Variovorax paradoxus: one gene and its partner. The protein of the gene in region 2 interacts with the protein of the main gene of each other region in a pairwise test. Links are inferred from orthologs where the notes say so. Each region holds a gene or a part of one and is shown on either strand. Other genes may lie near its edges. The genes, in order: grpE and NWF24_RS32590.

Region 1 (6,838 bases), 5.1 Mb from region 2 along the record:
TCCTTGCGCGGCTCCTTGCCGAAGAAGGCCTTCACCTTTTCCTGCACCTTGGGCATGCGGGTCATGCCGCCGACCAGGATCACGTCGTTGATGTCCGACACGCTGATGCCGGCGTCCTTGATGGCCAGGCGGCAAGGCGCGATGGTGCGCTCGACCAGCTCGTCGACCAGGCTTTCGAGCTTGGCACGGGTGAGCTTGATGTTCAGGTGCTTCGGACCCGACGCATCGGCCGTGATGTAGGGCAGGTTGATGTCGGTCTGCGCGCTGTTCGACAGTTCGATCTTGGCCTTTTCAGCGGCTTCCTTCAGGCGCTGGAGCGCAAGCACGTCCTTGCTCAGGTCGACGCCCTGGTCCTTTTTGAACTCGGCAATGATGTAGTCGATGATGCGCTGGTCGAAGTCTTCGCCGCCCAGGAAGGTGTCGCCGTTGGTCGACAGCACTTCGAACTGCTTCTCGCCGTCGACGTCGGCAATTTCGATGATCGACACGTCGAAGGTACCGCCGCCGAGGTCATACACGGCGATCTTGCGGTCGGCCTTGTCCTGCTTGTCGAGGCCGAAGGCCAGGGCAGCAGCGGTGGGCTCGTTGATGATGCGCTTGACGTCGAGGCCCGCGATGCGGCCGGCGTCCTTGGTGGCCTGGCGCTGGGCGTCGTTGAAGTAGGCCGGCACCGTGATCACGGCTTCGGTCACGGTTTCGCCGAGGTAGTCTTCGGCGGTCTTCTTCATCTTGCGCAGGATGTCGGCGCTGACCTGTTGCGGCGCCATCTTCTTGCCCCGCACTTCCACCCATGCGTCGCCGTTGTCGGCCTTGGCGATGGTGTAGGGCATCAGGTCGATGTCCTTCTGGACTTCCTTTTCCTCGAACTTGCGGCCGATCAGGCGCTTGATCGCGTACAGCGTGTTCTTGGGGTTGGTGACGGCCTGGCGCTTGGCCGAGGCACCGACCAGCACTTCACCGTCTTCCTGGTACGCGACGATCGACGGCGTGGTGCGCGCACCTTCCGAGTTCTCGATCACACGCGTGGTGTTGCCTTCCATGATCGACACGCACGAGTTGGTGGTGCCGAGGTCGATGCCGATGATCTTTGCCATGTTCTTTACTCCTGAAAGCCTGAAAAATATGTTGTTATGAACTTGTGGATAACCCGTCGCGATTCAAGGTATGAAGCGGGGATTTCCTGTGGGAATCTTGTGTGCCGATGCGAGCCGCTTACTTCGGCGCGCTGACCGTGACCAGCGCCGGGCGCAGCACGCGGTCGTTGATGGTGTAGCCCTTCTGCAGCACGCTCACCACGGTGTTCGGCTCCTGGTCGGCGGCGGGCACCACCGAGATGGCCTGGTGCTGGTGCGGGTCGAACTTGGTGCCGGGCGCGGGGGCCACTTCGATCACCTTGTTGCGTTCGAGTGCGCTCTTGAGCTGGCGCAGGGTGGCTTCGGCGCCTTCGCGGATCTGCTCAGGGGTGGCGTCCTTGATGGCCAGGCCGGCTTCGAGGCTGTCGGTCACCGGCAGCAGGCTCTCGGCAAAGGCCTCGACGGCGAACTTGCGGGCCTTGGTGATCTCGTCGTCGGCGCGACGACGGGCGTTCTGCACATCGGCCTGGGCGCGCAGGTACTGGTCGGCAAGTTCGGCATTCTTGGTCTGCAGGGCGGCGAGTTCGCCTTGTGCCACGGCCAGGGCGTCGAGCGCCTCGGCTTCATTGGCGGCGTGCGCAGCCTCCAGTTCTTCGGGGCTTGGCTCGCCTTGCAGCATTTGAGAATTCTGTGCGGATTGTTGCGGGTCAGACATTTTTCAAAGAACCGGCATGTGCCGGAAAACAAACGTTAGCCAGCCACATGGGGCTGGCCCAAAGCATTTCAAGCGAAAAAACGCGGCCAAAAGGGCCGCGGAGGCATGAAAAAGGCCCGGAATCGGGCCTTGGAGCCGCCGGCTCGAATGCTCAGTGTGCGTCCAGGAGTTCGACGTCGAACTTCAGGGTGGCGTTCGGCGGGATCACGCCGCCGGCGCCGCGAGCGCCATAGCCCAGCGATGCGGGAATGATCAGCGTGCGCTTGCCGCCGATCTTCATGCCGGCCACGCCTTCGTCCCAGCCCTTGATGACCTGGCCCGCGCCCAGCGAGAACGCGAACGGGTCGTTGCGGTCGCGGCTCGAATCGAACTTGGCGCCTTGCACGCCGTCGTTGTAGAGCCAGCCGGTGTAGTGCACGTGCACGTGCTGGCCGGCCTTGGCTTCGGCGCCGGTGCCGACTTCGGTGTCTTCGTATTGCAGGCCGGAGGGAGTGGTAGGCATGAGAAACGCTCCTTGCGTCGATGTGAGATCAGTGGATCGAAGGCGCGGAGTTTACCGATGCCGGGAAGGCCGGCCTGTGGTCCGTCAGCTCTGGCTGGTGTCGTCGGAGGGGGGCGCGGGTGTGGACGCAGGCGCTGCCACTGGGGCCGAAGCGGGCGCGACCGCTGGAGAAACCGCCGCGGCGGGCGGTGCGACCGCTGCGGGTGCCGCCGCTTTCTTGAGTTGTCCCAGTTGCCATTTACCGGCAAAGGCCTGCAGGTCGGAAAGGCGCTTGAGCAGGTCTTGCCCGCTGAGCGTGAGGCTGTAGCCGTCGCTGCCGTGGCCGACGATGCCGGCCTCGCGCAGTTCCTTGATGCGGGTGTTGAGCGTGTTGGGAGTGATGCTGCCCACGCTGTCCTGAAGCAGCCGGAAGGTCTGCGCATGGCCGTCGCGCAGGGCCCAGAGCACGCGCAGTGCGTAGCGGGCTTCGAGCAGGGCGAGCAACTGGCTGACGGCTGCGTTTTCCTTGGTACTCATCGACATCATCTCCTCGAAGCGTTCTTGTGGTTGGTATGAACCGTCTCGTTGGCCGGCGACTATAGCGCAATCGAGGAGGATGCTACTAGTTTTATAGCTGTCAGGGCATGCTGCATGCGGGTTGTGAGACAAACACTCACAAATTGGTGTAGTTGGCCATGGCTTCGCCCAGGCGGATCGCGCGCGTGGGCGACCAGTCCTGGTTGAAGGCCAGCGCGGGCGCCGGGAACAGCATGACGACCGTCGACCCGAGCAAGAAACGGCCCATCTCGTCGCCCTTGCGGATGTCGATCTGCTGGTCGGTGTAGTGCCACTCGCGCAGTTCGCCCACGCGCGGCGGATTGACCACGCCGTGCCACACGGTGGCCATGCTGCCGACGATGGTGGCGCCCACCAGCACCAGCACGAAGGGCCCGTGCGCCGATTCGAAGACGCACACCACTCGCTCGTTGCGCGCGAACAGGCCGGGCACGCCGCGCGCCGTGGTGGGGTTCACCGAGAACAGGTCGCCCGGCACATGGATCATGCGCACCAGCCGCCCGTCGCAAGGCATGTGGATGCGGTGGTAGTCCTTGGGGCTCAGGTACAGCGTGGCGAAGCTGCCGTGCGCGAACTTCGCGGCCAGCGCTGCGTCGCCGCCGACCAGTGCGGTGGTTGTGTAGTTGTGGCCCTTGGCCTGGAAGATCTGGTCGCCCTGGATCGCGCCGAACTGGCTGATCGCGCCGTCCACGGGGCAGACCAGGTCGGCCTGCGCGAGCGGCCGCGCACCGGGCTTGAGTGCGCGGGTGAAGAACTGGTTGAAGCTCTTGTAGTGCTGGATGTCCGACTCCAGCGCCTCGCCCATGTCCACGCCGTACTTGGCCACGAAGCGCCGGATGATCCACGTCGTCACGGCGCCCCGTTCCTTGCCCGCAACCCAGCCGGCGAAATTGGTCAGTGCCTGCTTGGGGAACAGGTATTGGGGCAGTACGGCAGAGCGGTCGGACACGTGGGGAAGGCCTGGAATGCGGAATCGGAGGGGCATTCTATAAAGCGCTTCCCCCCCGGCGCGTAGGAAGCTTCCCTTGGTTCTCCCGGCCCGCAGTCAGTCGGTCAATCCGCCTTGATCCCCGCCGCCTTGATCACCTGCGCCCACTTCTCCACTTCGGCCTTCTGGAACGCCGCGATCTGCGTGGTGCTCAGGTCGGTCGGCTCCATGCCGAAGCCCTTGAGCTTGTCCTGCATCTCGGGCGTTGCGAGGATCTTGCGGATCTCGGTGTGCAGCCGGTCGACGACCGGTGCAGGCGTGCCCGCGGGCACGAAGATCGCCTGCCACGACACCACCTCGAAGTCTTGCAGGCCCGGCACGCCCGACTCGGCCACCGTCGGCACGTCGGGCATCGAGGCCAGGCGCTTCGACGATGTGACGGCGATCGCGCGCAGCTTGCCGCTCTGGATGTGCGGGCCCGCGACCACCGTGGTGTCGAACATCATGTCGACCTGTCCGCCGATCACGTCCTGGATCGCCGGGCCGCTGCCCTTGTACGGAATGTGCGTGAACTTCACGCCCGACTTGAAGGCCAGCAGTTCCAGCGCCAGATGCTGCGAGGTGCCCGTGCCGGCCGAGGCCGACGAGAGCCCGCCCGTCTTGGCCTTGCTCGCGGCCATCACATCCTTCAAGGTTTTGTACGGGCTCGCCTGATTCACCACCAGCACCACCGGATTGGTGCCGATCAGCGTGACCGGCGCGAACGACTTCTGCGGGTCGTAACCGATCTTCGGATACAGGCTCACGTTGATCGCGTGCGAGCTGATGGTGCCGCCGATCAGCGTGAAGCCATCGGGCGCCGCGCGCGCGCCGACTTCGGAGCCAACGCTGCCGCCGGCCCCGCCCTTGTTGTCGATGATTACGCTCGTGCCCAGCACGGTGCCGAGCTTCTGCCCGATCAGCCGGCCCAGCACGTCGGTGGTGCCGCCCGCGGGAAAGGGCACGAGATAGGTGATGGCCTTGCCCGTCGGCCAGTTGTTGCTGCTCTGCGCGAAGGCCACCGGAAGACCGGCGGCGAGCGAAGAGGCGAGGGCGGTGCGAATGAGTGTGCGGCGTTGCATGCGAAGGTCTCCTATTGATATGTGGTGCGGCGCCCGTCAGGGCATGTCGACGATCTCGATCCAGTTCGGGTTCTTGCCCACGTCCAGGTGCTGGGGCTTGCCCAGCGCGCCGGTGGCGGCGTCGATGGTGTAGAGCGAGATGCCGTTCGACTCCTGCCCCGCGGCGATCAGGTAGCGCCCGGTGGCATCGATGGCGAAGCCGCGCGGCGTTTTCTCGGTCGAGGTCTGTCCGAGAGGCTGCAACTGCCCCGTGGCGGCATCGACCTTGAATGTCGACAGCGTGCTCGTCGTGCGCTCCGACGCGTACAGGTAGCGCCCATCGGGCGTCAGGTGCAGGTCGGCGGCCCAGGGCTTGCCGGTGAAGCCGGCTGGCAGCGTGGTCGTGCTCTGTTCGAGCTTGAGCGTGCCGCGCGCGGCATCCCACGCGAACACGTGCAGCGCCGCGTCGAGCTCGTCCAGCAGATAGACGTGGCGCTGCGCCTTGTCCCAAACAAAGTGGCGCGGGCCCGCCTTCGCTGCGGTGGTGGTCAGCGGCGGATCATTGGGCGACAGCAATCCCTTCTCCGCATCGAAGCGCCAGCTCGACACGTTGTCGCCGCCGAGGCTTGTCGCGAGCACGAAGCGGTTGCTCGCGTCCGCATGGATCGCGTGCGCGTTGGGCCCGGTCTGGATCAGCTGATGGATAGGGCCCACCGCGCCGTCCTTGCCGATGGCGTTGACCGTGATCTTGCCGCCCTGGTACGAGGCCGCGAAGAGCCACTTGCCGCTCGCGTCCAGGTCGATGTTGGCCATGCTGTCGGCCAGCGGCGCTTCGCCAAGCTTCTGCAGCTTGCCGGTGGCGCCGTCGATCGACAACGCCGTCACGCGAAACGGCTGCGAGCGCAGCGCGGCATACAGCACGCGCTTGTCGCGGCTCACCACCATCGGCATCACCGTGCCGCCGACGTTCAGCGTCTGCACCGGCTTGAGCGCGCCCTGGGCCCGGTCGAGTTCGAGCACCGAGATTTCCTGGCTGTCGGCGTTCGACACATAGACCCAGGTCGCGGCCGAGGCCGGGCCGATGGCGGCCAGCCACAGCAGCGATGCGATGGTTGTTTTTTTCATGGCTGTGCGGCTCAGGGTTTGATGTTGAGCTTGGTGATGAGCTGCTTGAAGTACACGTTGTCCTTGGCCAGCGTTTCCTTGAATACCGCACCGTCCGTGTAGACATAGCCGAGGTTCTGCTTGTCCATCACTTCGTGCATCAGCGGCTCGGCGGCGGTCTTGGCGGTGATCTCGCGCAGCTTCGCCATCACTTCGGGCGGCGTGTTCTTCGGCGCGCCGAGGCCGCGCCAGGTGCCGATCGAGAGGTCGATGCCGCGCTCCTTGGCGGTGGGCACTTTCTCGAAGCCCTTCACGCGCTTGTCGGCCATCACCATCAGCACCTTGAGCTTGCCGCCCTGCACGTGCGTCGTCACTTCAGCGGGGCTCACCGCCACGGCCTCGATGTGGCCGCCAAGCAGCGCAAGCACCGCGGGTGCGGCGCCCTGGAACGGGATGTGGCCGAACTTGGTGCCGGTCTTGTCTTCCAGTGCCGCGGCGGCAAGGTGCCAGATCGAGCCGTTGCCCGAGTTGCCCACGCGCACGCTCTCTGGCGACTTCTTCGCGGCGGCGAGGAATTCCTCGATGGTGTTCCATGGCGCATCGGCCTTCACCGTGATCGCGGCCGGGTCGGCGTTGAGCTGTGCGATGGGCTGGAAGTCGTCGTAGTTGAACTTGGCCAGGCCCAGGTGCGGCAGCGTCAGCAGCTCGACCGTGAGCACCGCGAGCTTGTAGCCGTCGGGCTTGGCGTTGATCACTTCCGTCCAGCCGATGGCGCCGCCCGCGCCGGGGCGGTTGACGATCACGATGCTCTGCGAGATGTGCTTGCGGCTCGCCTCGGCGAACGCACGCGCCAGGCCATCG
Region 2 (16,493 bases):
TCATGCGAGAGCCGCGCCGAAGTCGACGAGCTCGTGGCCAAGGCCAAGGCCGCCGGCGGCACCACCCCGAGCGAGCCGAAGGACTACGGCTTCATGTACGGCCACGGCTTCCAGGACATCGACGGCCACCTGTGGGAGCTGGTGTACATGGACCCGAACGCCGAAATGCCGAAGCAGTAAAGCGCCGGCAGGCACGCCCGAAAGGGAAAAAGAGCGATGCCCATCGTTCCATACGCGCTCTTCACTGTTGCACGGAAGGCCTCTACCGGAAGGCGGCGGCGCCCCGATATTCCATCCACTGGCACGGCATCATCGGCCGCGCCCCACATGGAAAGGAATATTGAAATGTCCGACAACAACAAGGGCCCCGTCGTCCAGGTCAAGCCACTCGGCTTCCCGTGGCAGACGATCGACCCGTTCCTGTTCTGCGTCTACCACGACGACGCCTACCCGAAGGCCAACGGCCAGATGGGCCCCGAGGCCTCGCTGGCCGGCCGCCAGATCGGCCAGGACTTCAGCCGCAAGGACGGCTGGAGCATGTACCACGGCGACACGGTGCCGGGCTTTCCCTCGCACCCGCACCGCGGCTTCGAAACCGTGACCATCGTGCGCAAAGGCCTGGTCGACCATTCCGACTCGCTGGGCGCCACCGCGCGCTTCGGCGGCGGCGACGTGCAGTGGCTCACGGCCGGCAAAGGCATCGTGCACTCTGAAATGTTCCCGCTGCTCGACGCCGGCGCGCCGAACCCGCTGGAGCTGTTCCAGATCTGGCTCAACCTGCCCGCCAGGAGCAAGATGGCCGAGCCGCACTTCACGATGTTCTGGTCCGACGCCATTCCGCGCTTCGCCTCCGACGACGCGAAGGGCGGCCGCACCGAGGTTGCAGTGATCGCGGGCCGGCTCGGCGATGCCGCCAGCGGGCAGGACCCGATCCAGCCGCTGGCGCCGCCGCCCGATTCATGGGCCGCGCAGGCCGACGCCGACGTGGCGATCTGGACGCTGAAGATGACGCCCGGCGCGCAATGGACGCTGCCGGCCGCCACGGGCGAAGGCACGCGGCGCATGCTGTACTTCTTCAAGGGGGCGATGGCGCACATTGCCGGCGAGCGCGTGGAAGGCCCGGCGGCCGTCGAGCTGCGCGCGGATGCGGCCGTGGAAATCGTCAACGGCGACGGTGAAACGAGCGAGTTCCTGGTGCTGCAGGGCCGCCCGATCGCCGAACCGGTGGCGCAGTACGGCCCCTTCGTGATGAACACGCAGGCCGAGATCAGCCAGACCATGGCCGACTACCGCCGCACGCAATTCGGCGGCTGGCCATGGGACGATCCGGCGCCGGTGCACGACCGCGAGGCCGCGCGCTTTGCGCGGCACCCCGGCGGCCACGAGGAAGTGCCGGGAGCCTGAGCGAAAAAAAGACGTTCTTCGTCAGAACGTCTTCAGAACCTCGATGCTGGGGGCCGTCATGCTCGGCACGAACTCGGTCACGTCGGCGCGCGCCACGCCGCCCTGCACGAACGGGTCGCGCGCCAGCACGGCCTCCAGCCCTTCGCGGTCGCCCGAACGGGCGAGGATCACGCCACCCGTGCGCGGCACCTGGCGGCCCGAAGCCACGAACAGCCCGCTTTCATAGTGCTTCCTCAACCAGACCATGTGCGGGTCCATCAGCGCGTCGACTTCTTCGAGCGGGCGGATGTAGGTAAGGGTGACGATGAACATGGGCAGGATGGCGGTGAATTCGGAAGCCCCGATCCTATGACCTTGGCAAGACGCCCGCCCGGGCGAGGTGTGCACACCCGTAACAGACTGCTCGCTAGTCGATCACCACGCCCCCCTCTTTCACCAGCTTCGCGAACTTGGCCGTCTCTTCCCGAATCTGCCGCGCCATTTCTTCCTGCGTGCCGCCCAGCGGCTCGGCGCCGATGGCCTGCATGCGCTGCGCGAAATCGGGCGAGTGGATGATCTTCACCATCTCGGCGTTGAGGCGCGCAACGATCTCCTTCGGCGTGGCTGCCGGCGCAAGCACGCCGAACCAGGTGCCGATGTCGAAGCCCTTGAGCCCCGCTTCCTCCAGCGTCGGTACGTCCGGCAGCACCGACGAGCGGCGCGCGGTGGTCACGGCCAGCGCGCGCAGCTTGCCGCCCTTGATGTGCTGCAGCACCGGCGTGATGGTGTCGAAGGACATCGCCACCTGCCCGCCGAGCAGGTCGGTGGTGAGCGGGCCGCTGCCCTTGTAGGGCACGTGCAGCAGCGTGGTGCCGGTGCTGGACTGGAACTGCGTGCCGATCAGGTGCTGCGCCGTGCCGTTGCCATTGGAGCCGTAGGCCAGCTTGCCGGGCGAGGCCTTGGCGAACGCAACCAGTTCGGCCACGTTCTTCGCGGGCGTGTTGGCGGCGTTGATGACCAGCACGTTGGGCACCATGGCCACGACGGTGATCGGCGCCAGGTCTTTCTGGAAGTCGTAGGGCAGCTTCTTGTAGACGCTGGTTGCGATGGTGTGGTGCACCGCGCCCATGAGCAGCGTGTAGCCGTCGGGCTTGGCCTTGGCCACGTAGTCGGCGCCGAGCGTGGCGCCGGCGCCGGGCTTGCTCTCGACCACCACCGGCTGGCCGAGCGATTGCGAAAGCCTGTCGGCCAGCGCGCGGGCCAGCACGTCGGTGGTGCCGCCAGCCGGGAAGGGCACGACGAGGCTGATGGGCCGCGTCGGCCAGCCGGCGGGTGCCTGCTGCGCAAACGCCAGCGCAGAGGCGCCGAGGCCGAGCGCGAGCGCCGCGGCCCGAAGCACCGTGCGCCGGTGGCGCTGGGGGAAGGAAGCTGCTGTCATGGTTTTGTCTCCGGCTCGCTGTTGTGATGCGCGCATCGAGGCGCGCGGATACCGTCGTGTCGCTCGAATCGGTCAGGCCGCAAGCCGCACGGCCTCGCCGGCAATGTGCGCGCATACCGCGCGCGTCACCTGCTCCGTGGTCGCGCTGCCGCCCAGGTCGCGGGTGTGCAGCGACGGGTTGGCCGTGACGTGCTCCACCGCAGCCATCACGCGGCGCGCGGCCTCGGCCTCGCCCAGGTGCTCGAGCAGCATCACCACCGACCAGAAGGTGCCGACCGGATTGGCCAGCCCCTTGCCCATGATGTCGAAGGCCGAACCGTGGATGGGCTCGAACATCGACGGATAGCGCCGCTCCGGGTCGATGTTGCCGGTGGGCGCGATGCCCAGGCTGCCCGCCAGCGCCGCCGCGAGGTCGCTGAGGATGTCGGCGTGCAGGTTGGTGGCGACGATGGTGTCGAGCGAGGCCGGGCGGTTGACCATGCGCGCGGTGCAGGCGTCGACCAGTTCCTTGTCCCATGTCACGTCGGGGAACTCCTTCGAGATCTGCAGCGCGATCTCGTCCCACATCACCATCGCGTGGCGCTGCGCGTTGCTCTTGGTGACCACGGTGAGCAGCTTGCGCGGCCGCGAGCGGGCCAGCCTGAAGGCGAAACGCATGATGCGTTCGACGCCCGCGCGGGTCATCATGCTCACGTCGGTGGCGGCTTCGATGGGGTGGCCCTGGTGCACGCGGCCGCCGACGCCGGCGTACTCGCCCTCGGAGTTCTCGCGCACGATCACCCAGTCGAGCTGACCCGGCGCGCAGCGCTTGAGCGGCCCGTCGATGCCCGGCAGGATGCGCGTGGGCCGCACGTTGGCGTACTGGTCGAAGCCCTGGCAGATCTTCAGGCGCAGGCCCCAGAGCGTGATGTGGTCGGGAATGTGCGGATCGCCAGCGGAGCCGAAAAGAATTGCGTCTTTCTTGCGCAGTGCGTCGAGGCCGTCGGCCGGCATCATCTCGCCGTGCGCGCGGTACCAGTCGCCGCCCCAGCCGAAGTCTTCGAAGCTGAAATGCAGCGCGCCACCGGAGGCCGCGGCCAGCGCTTCCATCACCTGGCGCCCCGCCGGGATCACTTCCTTGCCGATGCCGTCGCCGGGAATGGTGGCAATGCTGTAGCTGCTCATCGATGTCCTTGTGTGCGCTGTAGTAGTGGTGGCCCACTGTAGGATCCGACGCGCCGAACGATTCACGCCGAAAGTGAATCCATCATTAACCTCAGTTCAACAATCGGATCGCTCATGGTTGCTCCGGTCCAGCCTGCCGACCTCGGCTTTTTCTCCTCGCTCGCGGCCTGCGGCAGCCTGAGCGCGGCGGCGCGCGAACTCGGCATCAGCACGCCCGCGGTGAGCAAGCGGCTCGCGCTGATGGAGGCGCGCCTGGGCGTCACGCTGGTGAACCGCACCACGCGGCGCATGAGCCTCACGCCCGAGGGCGAGCTGTACGTGGCGCACGCGCGCCGCATCCTCGGTGAGATCGACGACATGGCTCAGTTGCTGGGCGGCGCAAAGGGCGAGGCGCAGGGCCTGCTGCGCGTGAACGCCACGCTGGGCTTCGGGCGCAGTCACGTGGCGCCGCTGATCTCGAAGTTCGCACGCAAGCATCCGCAGGTGGAAGTGCAGCTGCAGCTCTCGGTCAACCCGCCGCCGCTGACCGACGATGCCTTCGACGTCTGCATACGCTTCGGCGCGCCGCCCGAGGCCCGCGTGATCGCGCGGCGCATCGCGTCGAACCGGCGGCTGCTGTGCGCCTCGCCCGCCTACCTGGCGCGCGCCGGACAGCCCAAGGTGCCCAACGACCTCACGCACCACCGCTGCATCGGCATCCGCCAGGGCGACGAGGCCTACGGCATATGGCGGCTGAGCACCGGGCGCGGCACGGCGCAGCGCACCGAGGCCGTGAAGACGCGCGGCGCGCTCAGCACCAACGACGGGGAGATCGCGGTCAACTGGGCGCTGGACGGCCACGGCATCCTGATGCGCGCCGAGTGGGACATTGCGCGCTACCTGCGCAGCGGCCGGCTGGTGCAGGTGCTGGCCAACTACCGCACGCCCGACGCCGATATCTACGCGGTGTATCCGCAGCGCCACCAGCTGTCGGCGCGCGTGCGAACTTTCGTCGACTTCATGGCCGCCGCGCTCGGAAAAGACGACATGCCGCCGAGGGCTTGAGCCGCAATCCGACAAGCGCGGACGGGTGTTTCTGCTACGGTGTTTTGAATCAATCGACACCCGACGAAAGGCCCGCCCATGCCGTCGCGCACACCGCAGACCCTGCCGCCTGGCTTCATACCGCCGTACCTGCTGAGCCGCCTCGCCGAGCACGCCAGCGCATCCATCAGCGCGCGTGCGGTGAACACCCTGACGATCGATCGCGAGCACCGCGCGCTGCGCGGCTTCGTGCCGCCAAAGCTTGCCTCGGGCACAGCGAGCACGACGGCCGCGCGGCCACGCCCGGCGCGACCGAACTCGCCGGAGCGCGCCATCCATGACGCGGCGCACACAACCACGCTGCCAGGAAAGCTGGTGCGCACCGAGGGCCGGCCCGCCACCGGCGACATCGCGGCCGACGAGGCCTACGACCACCTGGGCGCAACCTGGCGGCTGTACCACGACGTGTACGAGCGCGACTCCATCGACGGCGCGAGCATGCCGCTGACCGGCAGCGTGCACTACGGCAAGGACTACGACAACGCCTTCTGGAACGGCGAGCAGATGGTGTTCGGCGACGGCGACGGCGAGGTCATGAACCGCTTCACCATCGCGGTGGACATCATCGGCCACGAGCTCACGCACGGCGTGATCGACCACGAGGCCGGGCTCATCTACCAGGGGCAGCCCGGCGCGCTCAACGAATCGATCTGCGACGTGTTCGGCGTGCTCGTCAAGCAGCACTCGCTGCGGCAGACGGCGCAGCAGGCCGAATGGCTGATCGGCGCGGGCCTCTTCACGGCGAGCGTGAAGGCCAAGGCCCTGCGTTCGATGGCCGAGCCCGGCACCGCCTACGACGACCCGGTGATCGGCAAGGACCCGCAGCCGGCGCACATGAAAGACTTCGTCACCACCTCGCAGGACAACGGCGGCGTGCACATCAACTCGGGCATTCCGAACCGTGCCTTCTATCTGGCGGCCATGGCCATCGGCGGGCAGGCATGGGAAACCGCGGGCCGTGTCTGGTACGACGCGGTATGCGACAAGCGCCTGCGCCAGGACGCCGATTTCGAGGCCTTCGCAACGCTCAGCACCGACGTCGCCTCGCGGCGCTTCGGCGCCGGCAGCGCGGTGCACAAGGCAGTGGCTGGCGCCTGGCAGGGCGTGGGAGTGATCTCGCCATGATCCGCCTGCCGCCATTGAACAAAGCGACCATCGTGCGTGTGACGCGCGAGGGCGGGGTGGCCTACATGCCCGGCCTGTCTCAGCCGCGCAGCTTCCAGCTCGGCGACTGCACCGACGAACTGCGCCAGCAGATCGGCGATGCGCTGCAAAGCGCCGTGCCGCATGCGGGGCAGGCTGGTGCTGCGCTGTCCAGCGGCGACCAGCGCTATTACCGCGTCGAGGTGGTCGTGGAAAGCGCCGAAGAAGACCAGAAGATTTCAGTGAGCTTCGAGGTGCCGGAAGCCGAAGCACCCGAAGCGCTGGTGCACCTGTGGAAGGACGCCGGCAAGCGCTAGCTGCCCGAGACCACCGTAGCGATCAGCCACACGTTGGCCGCACTGATCACGCCGAACAACAGCCAAGCCAGCGACTTCACCACCGGCCCGTTGGCGAAGCCGCCCATCATCGCGCGGCTGCTCGTGAAGCGAATGAGCGGCCACATCGCAAAGGGCAGCTGGAAGCTCAGCACCACCTGGCTGAGCACCAGCATCTTGCCCACGCCACCATCGCCGAACCACCAGACGCCGAGCCAGGCCGGGCCCAGCGCCAGCCCACGCGTGATCAGCCGGCGCTGCCAGCACGGGATCTTCAGGTCGAGAAAACCTTCCATGATGATCTGGCCCGCGATGGTGCCGGTGAAGGTCGAGCTTTGCCCCGAAGCCAGCAGCGCAATGCCGAACAGCGTGGCCGCGAAAGCACTGCCGACGATGGGTTCGAGCAGCCGGTAGGCGTCGTCGATCTCGGTCACTTCGCGGTGGCCCGTGGCATGAAAGGCGCTGGCGGCGAGCACCATGATGGCCGCGTTGACCAGCAGCGCGAGCGACAACGACACCACCGCGTCGAGCGTGCAGAAGCGCACCGCCTCGCGGCGCGCCGAATCGGTGTTGGCAATCAGCCGGGTCTGCACGATGGACGAATGCAGGTACAGGTTGTGCGGCATCACCGTCGCGCCGACGACGCCGATGGCCAGGTACAGCGCGCCCGGCTGGTGCAACCGCTCCAGGCTCGGGCCGAAGCCCATCGCCACGCCGAACCAGTTGGGCGGCGACATCGCCAGCTCGACGACGAAGCAGCCCGCGATGGTGCCGACCAGCCCGAGCACGATGGCCTCCACGCGGCGGAAACCCGCGCCCTGCAGGCCCAGCACCAGCAGCGTGTCGAAGGCCGTGATGGCAATGCCCACCGGAATCGACACGCCGAACAGCAGATGCAGCGCGAGCGCACTGCCCAGCACCTCGGCGAGGTCGCAGGCCACGATGGCCAGCTCGGCGCCCAGCCATAGCAGGCGGTTGACGCGCGGCGAGTAATGCTCGCGGCAGGCGCGCGCCAGATCCTTCTGCGCCACGAGCCCCAGCCGCACGCACAGCGTCTGCAGCAGCATCGCCGCGAGGCTCGCGAGCAGCACCACGAACAGCAGGCCGTAGCCGAAGCGAGAGCCGGCCTCGATGTCGGTCGCCCAGTTGCCCGGGTCCATGTAGCCGACCGACACCAGAAGGCCCGGGCCCGCGTAGCGCATCAGCTTCTTGAAGAAGGGCAGGTCTTGCGGAACGGCCACGCTGCCCTTCACTTCGGATGGGCAGAAGGGCGCTGTGGCCGTGCGGGGCAGCGGGAAGAACATGCGGGCGATGATAGGGACAAGGCCGTGGTGTTGTCGCGGACCGGACCAGCGCGACGGCGCCGAATCTCTTAGATTCGACCGTCGTACTACCTTACCAACTGGAGACTCTTTCAATGATTCACGTCGTCGCCGTCATCACCGCCAAGCCGGGCCAGCGCGCCAAGCTGCTCGAAGCCTTTGCTGCCAACCGCGCAGCCGTGCTGGCCGAAGAGGGCTGCATCGAATACGGCGCCACGGTCGATGCGCAGGGCGTCCCGGCATCGAAGGCCAGCTTCGGCCCCGACACTTTCGTGGTCGTCGAGAAGTGGGAAACGCTGGCGCACCTGCAGGCGCACGCGGTCGCACCCCACATGAAGGCCCACAGCGAGAAGACGAAAGAGTTCACCGAGAGCAAGCTGATTCACGTGCTCGAACCGGTCTGAAGCCGGCCTGAGTTTCCCGCCTTCGCGCGCGGCGCGATGCGTGCTACCGTCGCGCCGGGGAGCAGGCATCGCGGATGCACCATGCATGCATCGCACGGCCGCATGGAGAGAGGGACAGCAGGCATGGCGATCTTTCGTTCGCGAGGTTTCCGCTTGCGCGCTCGGCTCGCGCCCGGCGCACTACTGGCCGCCCTTGTTCTGACGACCGGCTGCGCGCCGTTGCTGGCGCCACCCTACGCGGCCGACTACGAGACGCTCGACCGCCTCGAGGCCACGCGCCCCGGACCGGTGGCGCTCGTGAAAGCGCAACCGACCGAGCCGGAAGACAAGGTCAACACCGTGCGCCTTCGCAGCGCCAGGCTGCTGTCGCCCAGCGGCAGCTTCGCGCAATACCTGCAGGACGCGCTGATGCGCGACCTGAGCGAAATCTCCGTCTACGACCCGAAGGCGCCCACGCGCATCGCGGCACGCATCCTGGTCAACGAGATCGACCTCGGCGTGATCAACGGCACCGGCCGCATGGACGTCGAAGTCACCGTCACGCGCGACGGCGCTCAGCGCCTGCGCAAGGCCTACCGCGCGGAGACCGCCTTCGATTCGAGCTACGCAAGCATCGTTGCGGTGCCAGCCGGACAGGCTGCGTACCCGCGCCTCGTGCGCGCCTTGCTGCGGCAGGTGTATGCCGATCCGCAGTTCGTGGCCGCCATCGGCCGCTGACCTCACAGGCCTGGAGGCGCTTCGATGACGATGTTCTTCTTACTTCCGATGACCGCGATTCGACGTGTTACGGGCGCGGCACTCATGGCCCTGCTGCTCGCTGGCTGCGTGCATCCGATCACGATGATCACCGAGACCGCGCCGCAACGTTCGCAGGCGCACCTGATTCAAAAGAAGGTCGCCTACGTGATGACCGATGCCGATCGCGACCTGGAAGTGATCACCCCCGGCGGCAGCGGCGACCGCGTGAGCTACTTCCCGTACCGCGACCTGGAGAAGTCGATCCGCGATGCGCTGCGCGCGGTGTACCGCGACGTGGTGGTGCTGCGCACCGCCGGTGACACGAAGGCGAACGAGGCGGCCGGTGTATCGCTGGTGTTCGCGCCGCGTATCAAGACCGACTCCAGCTCGTCGTCGTTCATCAGCTGGCCGCCGACCTCGTTCACGGCCGAGGTCTCGTGCGTGGTGACCGATGCAGCGGGCGCCGAGGTCACGCACGTGCGTGCGACGGGCAACGGCACGGCGGAGTTCGGCGAGTTCAAGGGCGACTTCGGACTGGCGGCTCGAAGGGCTGCAACGCGGTTGACGTCGCAGCTGAGCAGCGAGATTCGCAGGAACGAGAAGTTGCGTTGAGAGTGCCCCAATAAAAAAACGCGCCCTCGGGCGCGTTTTCGTTGAAGCCGCGAAGCCTTACTTCGAAACAACCTTCACCATCTCCAGGCACTTGTTCGAGTAGCCCCATTCGTTGTCGTACCAGCTCACGAGCTTCACGAAGGTGCCGTCGAGCGCGATGCCGGCTTCGGCGTCGAAGATCGAAGTGCGCGGGTCGCCGCGGAAGTCGGTGGCCACGACCTTGTCTTCGGTGTAGCCCAGCACGCCCTTGAGCGCGCCTTCGCTCTGTGCCTTCATTTCGGCGCAGATTTCCTTGTACGTGGCTTCCTTCACCAGCTCGACCGTCAGGTCGACCACCGACACATCGGAGGTCGGCACGCGGAAGCTCATGCCCGTGAGCTTCTTGTTGAGCTCGGGGATCACCACGCCCACGGCCTTGGCGGCACCGGTGCTCGAGGGAATGATGTTTTCCAGGATGCCGCGGCCGCCGCGCCAGTCCTTGTTGCTCGGGCCGTCCACGGTCTTCTGCGTGGCGGTGGCTGCGTGCACGGTGGTCATCAGGCCGCGCTTGATGCCCCACTTGTCGTTCAGCACCTTGGCCAGCGGGGCCAGGCAGTTGGTGGTGCAGCTGGCGTTGCTGACGATGGCTTCGCCGGCGTACTTCTTGTCGTTCACGCCGTAGACGAACATGGGGGTGTCGTCCTTCGACGGTGCCGACAGAATGACCTTCTTGGCGCCCGCGTCGATGTGCTTCTGCGCCGTTTCCTTGGTGAGGAACAGGCCCGTCGATTCGAGCACGACGTCGGCGCCGACTTCGTTCCACTTCAGTTGCGCGGGGTCGCGCTCCTGCGTCAAGCGGATCTTCTTGCCGTTCACGATCAGCGTGTTGCCTTCAACCGTGACTTCGCCCTTGAAGCGGCCATGCACCGAGTCGTACTGGAGCATGTAGGCGAGGTAGTCGGGCTCGAGCAAGTCGTTGATGGCAACGATCTCGATGTCGTTCTTGAAGTTCTGCACTGCTGCGCGCAGCACGTTGCGACCGATGCGGCCGAAGCCGTTGATACCGAGTTTGATAGCCATCTGACTTGCTCCTAAGGTTGAAAAACTTGTTTGTCGTGAACCGGCACGATCCGATCAGTCGCGCAATGCCGCTTCCACCGTGGCGGCAACGTTCTCTGCCGTGAATCCGAAGTACTTGAACAGCTCCGGCGCGGGCGCCGATTCGCCGTACGTGTCGATGCCGACGACGGCGGCGCAGCCGTACTTCCACCAGCCGCCGGTGCAGCCCATTTCGACGGCGATGCGCGGCAGTTTCTTCGGCAGCACGGCCTTTTTGTAGGCGAGGTCCTGGCGGTCGAAGGTGGTGGTCGAGGGCATCGACACCACGCGCACGGCGATCTTCTTGTCGGCCAGCAGCTTCTGCGCGGCAATCGCGAGCTGCACTTCCGAACCGGTGGCGATGATCACGGCCACGGTCTTCTTGTTCTTCAGGCCGACGGCTTCCGGCTCGGACAGCACGTAGGCGCCGCGGCTGATGTCGCCGAGTTCGCTCTTCGCCGCGTAGGCGATGTTCTGGCGGCTCAGCAGCAGCGCAGTTGGGCGCGACTGGTTCTGCAGCGCCACGGCCCAGGCCACGGCGGTTTCCGCCGTGTCGCCCGGACGCCAGACGTCGAGATTCGGAATGAGGCGCAGCGAGGCGGCGTGCTCGATCGACTGGTGCGTCGGGCCGTCTTCGCCGAGGCCGATGGAGTCGTGCGTGAACACGTGCACCACGCGGCGCTTCATCAGCGCGGCCATGCGGATGGCGTTGCGGCTGTAGTCGCTGAAGGTGAGGAAGGTGCCGCCGTAGGGGATGTAGCCGCCATGCAGCGACACGCCGTTCATGATGGCGGCCATGCCGAATTCGCGCACGCCGTAGTTGATGTGGCGGCCGATCTGGCCTTCGGGGTGCTGTTCGGTGGGCTCGGTGCGGACCACGGCGCCGGTCTTCGAATCGAAGCGCAGAGCGGCGGTGCTCTTGGTGTTGGTGAGGTTCGAGCCGGTCAGGTCGGCGCTGCCGCCGAGCATTTCGGGCAGCGCGGCCGTGAAGGCTTCGAGCGCGAGCTGGCTGGCCTTGCGGCTGGCGACGGTCTCGGCCTTGGTGTGGGCGGCGACCACGGTGTCGAAAGCGACCTGGTGGAAGTCCTTGGGCAGCTCGCCCTTCATGCGGCGGGTGAACTCGGCAGCCAGTTCGGGGAACGCGGCGGCGTAGGCGGCGAACTTGTCGTTCCAGGCGGCTTCGGTCTTGGCGCCAGCGGCCTTGTGGTCCCAGTCGGCGTACACCTCGGCCGGGATCTCGAAGGGCGGGTAGTGCCAGTCGATGGCGTCGCGCGTGAGCTTGATTTCTTCGGCGCCGAGCGCCTCGCCGTGCGCCTTGGCGGTGCCGGCGCGGTTCGGGCTGCCCTTGCCGATGACGGTCTTGCAGTTGATCAGCGTGGGCTTGTCGGTCGACTGCTTGGCCTTGGCGATGGCCTTGGACACTTCGGCGGCGTCGTTGCCGTCGATCGGGCCGATCACGTGCCAGCCATAGGCGTGGAAGCGTTCGGCCACGTTGTCGATGTACCAGGGCTTGACCTGGCCGTCGATGCTGATGCCGTTGTCGTCGTACAGCGCAATCAGCTTGTTCAGGTGCCAGGCGCCGGCCAGTGCGCAGGCTTCGTGGCTGATGCCTTCCATCATGCAGCCGTCGCCCAGGAAGGCGTAGGTGTGATGGTCGACCACGTCGTGGTCCTTGCGGTTGAACTCGGCGGCGAGCAGCTTCTCGGCCAGCGCGAAGCCCACGGCGTTGGTGATGCCCTGGCCCAGCGGGCCGGTGGTGGTTTCCACGCCCGGGGTCACGTCGACTTCAGGATGGCCGGCGGTCTTGCTGTGCAGCTGGCGGAAGTTCTTGAGCTCGCCAATGGGCAGGTCGTAGCCGGTGAGATGCAGCACGGAGTACAGCAGCATCGAGGCATGGCCGTTCGAGAGCACGAAGCGGTCGCGGTCGAACCAGTGCGGGTTGGCGGGGTTGTAGCGCAGGTGTTCGCCCCAGAGTGCGACGGCCATGTCGGCCATGCCCATCGGTGCGCCCGGATGTCCGGAATTTGCTTGTTGGACGGCATCCATAGCCAGAGCGCGGATTGCGTTGGCCATCAGGGCGTGGTTTGCCATGTGCGGTGGACTTTCGGAGGGAAAAGGGAGGATTGGGGTCGGGAGAACCCGTGATTTTACCGGGCGAGCCCCGACCGCCCCCGATACAGCCTGAACACCCTTCCGATGTTCTTGTGCGGCGGGCGGACTGCTAGAGTTGCCACCCATGCATGGGCTGCACCTCACCGCCGACCTTCACGACTGCCAATGCGGCCTTCAATGGCTCACCGACGGCCCCGCCTTGGGGGCGGTCTGCATCAAGGCGGTGTCGGCCGCGGGGCTGCAGGCGGTGGGCAAGATAGTTCACTCCTTTCCCGCCACGCCGCAGGGGCCGGGCGGGGTCACGGCCACGGTGCTGCTGGCCGAATCGCACCTGTGCATCCACACCTGGCCCGAGCAGCGCGGCGTGACGCTCGATGTGTACGTCTGCAACTTCGGCGGCGACCATTCGGCCAAGGCGCATGCGCTGATGGAGTGCCTGATTTCGGTGTTCCAGCCCCGTCATAGCGAGCGCAACGAACTGCGGCGCGGGCAGATCGCAGCGTGAGCGCCGTGCGGGCCATGATCCTGGCCGCCGGGCGCGGCGAGCGGATGCGGCCGCTGACCGACGCCACGCCCAAGCCCCTGCTCGAAGTGCGCGGCAAGCCCCTGATGCAGTGGCCGATGGAGGCGCTGGCCGCTGGCGGCTTCACCGAACTGGTGGTCAACACCGACTGGCTCGGCGCGCAGATTTCTGACCGCTTCGGCCCGAATCCATTGCTGAGCGGGCGTGTTGCGCTATCGATTTCATACTCCGACGAAGGCCGCGACTTCGGCGGCGCACTCGAAACGGCCGGCGGCATCGTGCGTGCGCTGCCCCTGCTTGGCGATGTGTTCTGGGTCGCGGCCGGCGACGTGTTCGCGCCCGATTTCGCGTTCGCACAGGCCTCGGTCGACCGTTTCATCGCCAGCGGCAAGCTCGCGCACCTGTGGCTGGTGCCGAACCCGGCGCACAACCTCAAGGGCGATTTCGGCCTCTCGGCGGGCGGCCTCGCGCTCAACACGGCCGACCAGAAGTTCACCTTCTCGACCATCGGCCTCTACCGAGCCGCACTCTTCGCGCCGCCGTACTGCGACATCCCGCCCGGCAACCCGGCCGGCCGCAAAGCCCCATTGGCGCCGATCCTGCGCGCCGCGATGGACAATGAACTCGTGAGCGCCGAGCTCTACACCGGCCCCTGGACCGATGTGGGCACCCCCGAACGACTCGCCCAACTGAACACCACGCCAAGATGACTTCAGCAGCAGCCTCCACGATGACGATCTACGCCGAGCGCCGCGCGCGCCTCGCCTCGCAACTGGGCAAGGATGGCATCGCGATCATCCCGACCGCGCCCGAGCGTCCGCGCAACCGCGACACCGACTTCCTGTACCGCCACGACAGCTACTTCTATTACCTGACCGGCTTCACCGAGCCCAACGCCTGGCTGGTGCTGGCAGGCGACGGCCGCGCCACGCTGTTCTGCGCGCCGAAAGACCTGGAGCGCGAGATCTGGGACGGCTACCGCCTCGGCCCCGACGCGGCGCCCGCGGCACTCGGCGTCGACGAGGCCTTCTCGGTCACCGACCTCGACGCGAAGCTGCCCAAGCTGCTCGAGAACCGCTCGACCGTGTGGTTCCCGTTCGCCATCCACAAGGGCCTGGAGACCCGCATCGACGGCTGGCTGCAGTCGGTGCGCGCCCGCGTGCGCTACGGCGCGCTGTGCCCCGAGGAGCAGCGCGACCTGTGCGGCCCGCTCGACGAGATGCGCCTGATCAAGGACGCGCACGAACAAGACATCATGCGCCGCGCCGCGCAGATCAGCGCCCGCGCGCACGTCCGCGCCATGCAGCTCTCGGCCCGCATGCTGCGCGAGGGCAAGGATGCGCGCGAGTACCACCTCGACGCCGAGCTGCTGCACGAGTTCCGCTTGGGCGGCTCGCAGTACCCGGCCTACTACTCCATCGTCGCGGCCGGCGCCAATGCCTGCGTGCTGCACTACCGCGCCGACGCGGCGCCGGTGCGCAAGGGCGAGCTGGTGCTGATCGATGCCGGCTGCGAGCTCGACGGCTATGCCAGCGACATCACCCGCACCTTCCCGGGCGACGGCAAGTTCAGCGGCCCGCAGCGCGCGCTGTACGACCTGGTGCTGGCCAGCCAGGACGCCGCGGCCGCCGCCACCAAGGCGGGCAATCGTTTCACCGACCCGCACGACGCCGCCGTGAAGGTGCTGGCGCAGGGCATGCTCGACTTCGGCCTGCTCGATGCCAACAAGGTCGGCGGCGTGCAGGACGTGATCGACTCGCGCGCCTACTTCCAGTTCTACATGCACCGCACCGGCCACTGGCTCGGCATGGACGTGCACGACTGCGGCAGCTACGTCGAGCCCACGCAGGTCGGCGAAGTGAGCGAGCGGAAAGATCCGCTGTCGAACGAAGTCATCAAGAACCGGCCCAGTCGCATCCTGCATCCCGGCATGGTGCTGACGCTGGAGCCCGGCATCTACGTGCGGCCCGCCGACGGCGTGCCGGAGCAGTTCCACAACATCGGCATCCGCATCGAGGACGACGCGATCGTTACGGCCACCGGCTGCGAGCTCATTTCGCGCGGCGTGCCGGTGAAGGCGGACGAGATCGAGGCGCTGATGCGGGCCTGACGCCCGGACGCCATGAACGTCCAGCCGCTGGCCGCCCGCTACGCCATCGAAACGACGCCCGGCGGCGGGCTTCGGGCCGTGGTGCCCGCGCGCAAGCACTGGCTGTTTCTGCTCTTCATGTGCGTGTGGCTGACTGGCTGGTGCTTCGGCGAGTTCACGGCCGCGAACCAGCTACTGCACCCGAGCCGCCACGACACCGACCGGTGGTTCCTCACGCTCTGGCTCACGGGCTGGACCCTGGGTGGTGCATGGGCATTCTTCTGCGTGCTGTGGCAAGTCTTCGGCCGCGAACTGATTTCGGTCGAAGAAGGGTCGCTGGTTCATCGCGTGGAAATCTGGGGCCTGGGGCGCACGCGCGCCTATGCGGTGCATGCGATTTCGCGCTTGCGGGTCGTCGAGTTCTCGTTCGATATCTTCCGCAATCAACGCGCGTCGATGCCGCCGCTGTTCGGCGCGGGCATGGGACTGATCGCGTTCGACTACGGGCAGCGCAGCTTCAGGATCGCGCCTTCGCTCGACGAGGCCGAGGCCCGTTCGCTGATCACGATCTTGGCCGAGCGGTTGCCGCGCGCTGCGCGCGAGCTGTAGCAGCCGACGCATTCTTGACGGCCCGCTGCGACACCGGCGGCGGCGCATGCCGCGCATGCAGGAAGTCGATGAACACCCGCAGCTTGCGCGGCATCTGCGCACGGCTCGGGTAGTACAGGTAGAAGCCCGGAAAGGTCGGCCACCAGGCCTCCAGCAGCGGCACCAGCTTGCCGCTTGCAAAGTCTTCGCGCACCGCACCCTCGAAAGACGTTGCAATGCCCGCACCCGAACGTGCTGCCGCCAGCAGCAGGTCGCTGTCGTTGCTGATCAGCGGGCCGGCGAGTTCGACGTCCAGCACGCGCCCGTCCTGCGCGTATTCCCATCGATAGATGCCGCCTGTGGTCAAGCGGTAGTTCAGGCACTGGTGCTCGCGCAGGTCTTCGGGCGTGCGCGGCAGCTTGCGTCCCTTCAGATAGCTGGGCGCCGCGTAGGTCACCATGCGCACCGGCCCGCCCACCGGC

What was found.
Region 1: the proteins of NWF24_RS32590 (region 2) and grpE interact in binary tests that used the Escherichia coli proteins (3 or more experiments, as listed by UniProt). The link is inferred for Variovorax paradoxus from one-to-one orthologs.

The regions. Positions count from the first base shown.
Region 1 is NZ_CP102931.1:1,912,630-1,919,467, forward strand. Bases 1-2,927 are described here. They hold grpE (nucleotide exchange factor GrpE), read right to left. Parts: upstream 1,789-2,927; coding sequence 1,213-1,788; downstream 1-1,212. Other genes in these bases: dnaK (molecular chaperone DnaK), read right to left, coding at 1-1,094; NWF24_RS08910 (FKBP-type peptidyl-prolyl cis-trans isomerase), read right to left, coding at 1,940-2,290; NWF24_RS08915 (winged helix-turn-helix transcriptional regulator), read right to left, coding at 2,375-2,806. In the rest of the region: asd (archaetidylserine decarboxylase), read right to left, coding at 2,943-3,794; NWF24_RS08925 (Bug family tripartite tricarboxylate transporter substrate binding protein), read right to left, coding at 3,899-4,894; NWF24_RS08930 (lactonase family protein), read right to left, coding at 4,931-5,998; NWF24_RS08935 (Bug family tripartite tricarboxylate transporter substrate binding protein), read right to left, coding at 6,010-6,838. UniProt on the Escherichia coli protein: Participates actively in the response to hyperosmotic and heat shock by preventing the aggregation of stress-denatured proteins, in association with DnaK and GrpE. It is the nucleotide exchange factor for DnaK and may function as a thermosensor.
Region 2 is NZ_CP102931.1:6,962,560-6,979,052, reverse strand. What follows is about bases 5,688-8,626. They hold NWF24_RS32590 (Nramp family divalent metal transporter), read right to left. Parts: upstream 7,851-8,626; coding sequence 6,525-7,850; downstream 5,688-6,524. Other genes in these bases: NWF24_RS32580 (hypothetical protein), read left to right, coding at 8,426-8,626; NWF24_RS32585 (putative quinol monooxygenase), read left to right, coding at 7,964-8,272; NWF24_RS32595 (protealysin inhibitor emfourin), read left to right, coding at 6,190-6,528; NWF24_RS32600 (M4 family metallopeptidase), read left to right, coding at 5,688-6,193. Also shown: NWF24_RS32630 (VOC family protein), read left to right, coding at 1-180; NWF24_RS32625 (pirin family protein), read left to right, coding at 346-1,404; NWF24_RS32620 (YciI family protein), read right to left, coding at 1,426-1,716; NWF24_RS32615 (tripartite tricarboxylate transporter substrate binding protein), read right to left, coding at 1,811-2,821; NWF24_RS32610 (tartrate dehydrogenase), read right to left, coding at 2,894-3,985; NWF24_RS32605 (LysR family transcriptional regulator), read left to right, coding at 4,100-5,029; more of NWF24_RS32600, read left to right, coding at 5,108-5,687; more of NWF24_RS32580, read left to right, coding at 8,627-8,989; NWF24_RS32575 (hypothetical protein), read left to right, coding at 9,074-9,622; gap (type I glyceraldehyde-3-phosphate dehydrogenase), read right to left, coding at 9,680-10,681; tkt (transketolase), read right to left, coding at 10,736-12,790; speD (adenosylmethionine decarboxylase), read left to right, coding at 12,936-13,316; NWF24_RS32555 (nucleotidyltransferase family protein), read left to right, coding at 13,331-14,044; NWF24_RS32550 (aminopeptidase P N-terminal domain-containing protein), read left to right, coding at 14,041-15,444; NWF24_RS32545 (hypothetical protein), read left to right, coding at 15,457-16,032; NWF24_RS32540 (LysR family transcriptional regulator), read right to left, coding at 15,986-16,493. UniProt on the Escherichia coli protein: H(+)-stimulated, divalent metal cation uptake system. Involved in manganese and iron uptake. Can also transport cadmium, cobalt, zinc and to a lesser extent nickel and copper. Involved in response to reactive oxygen.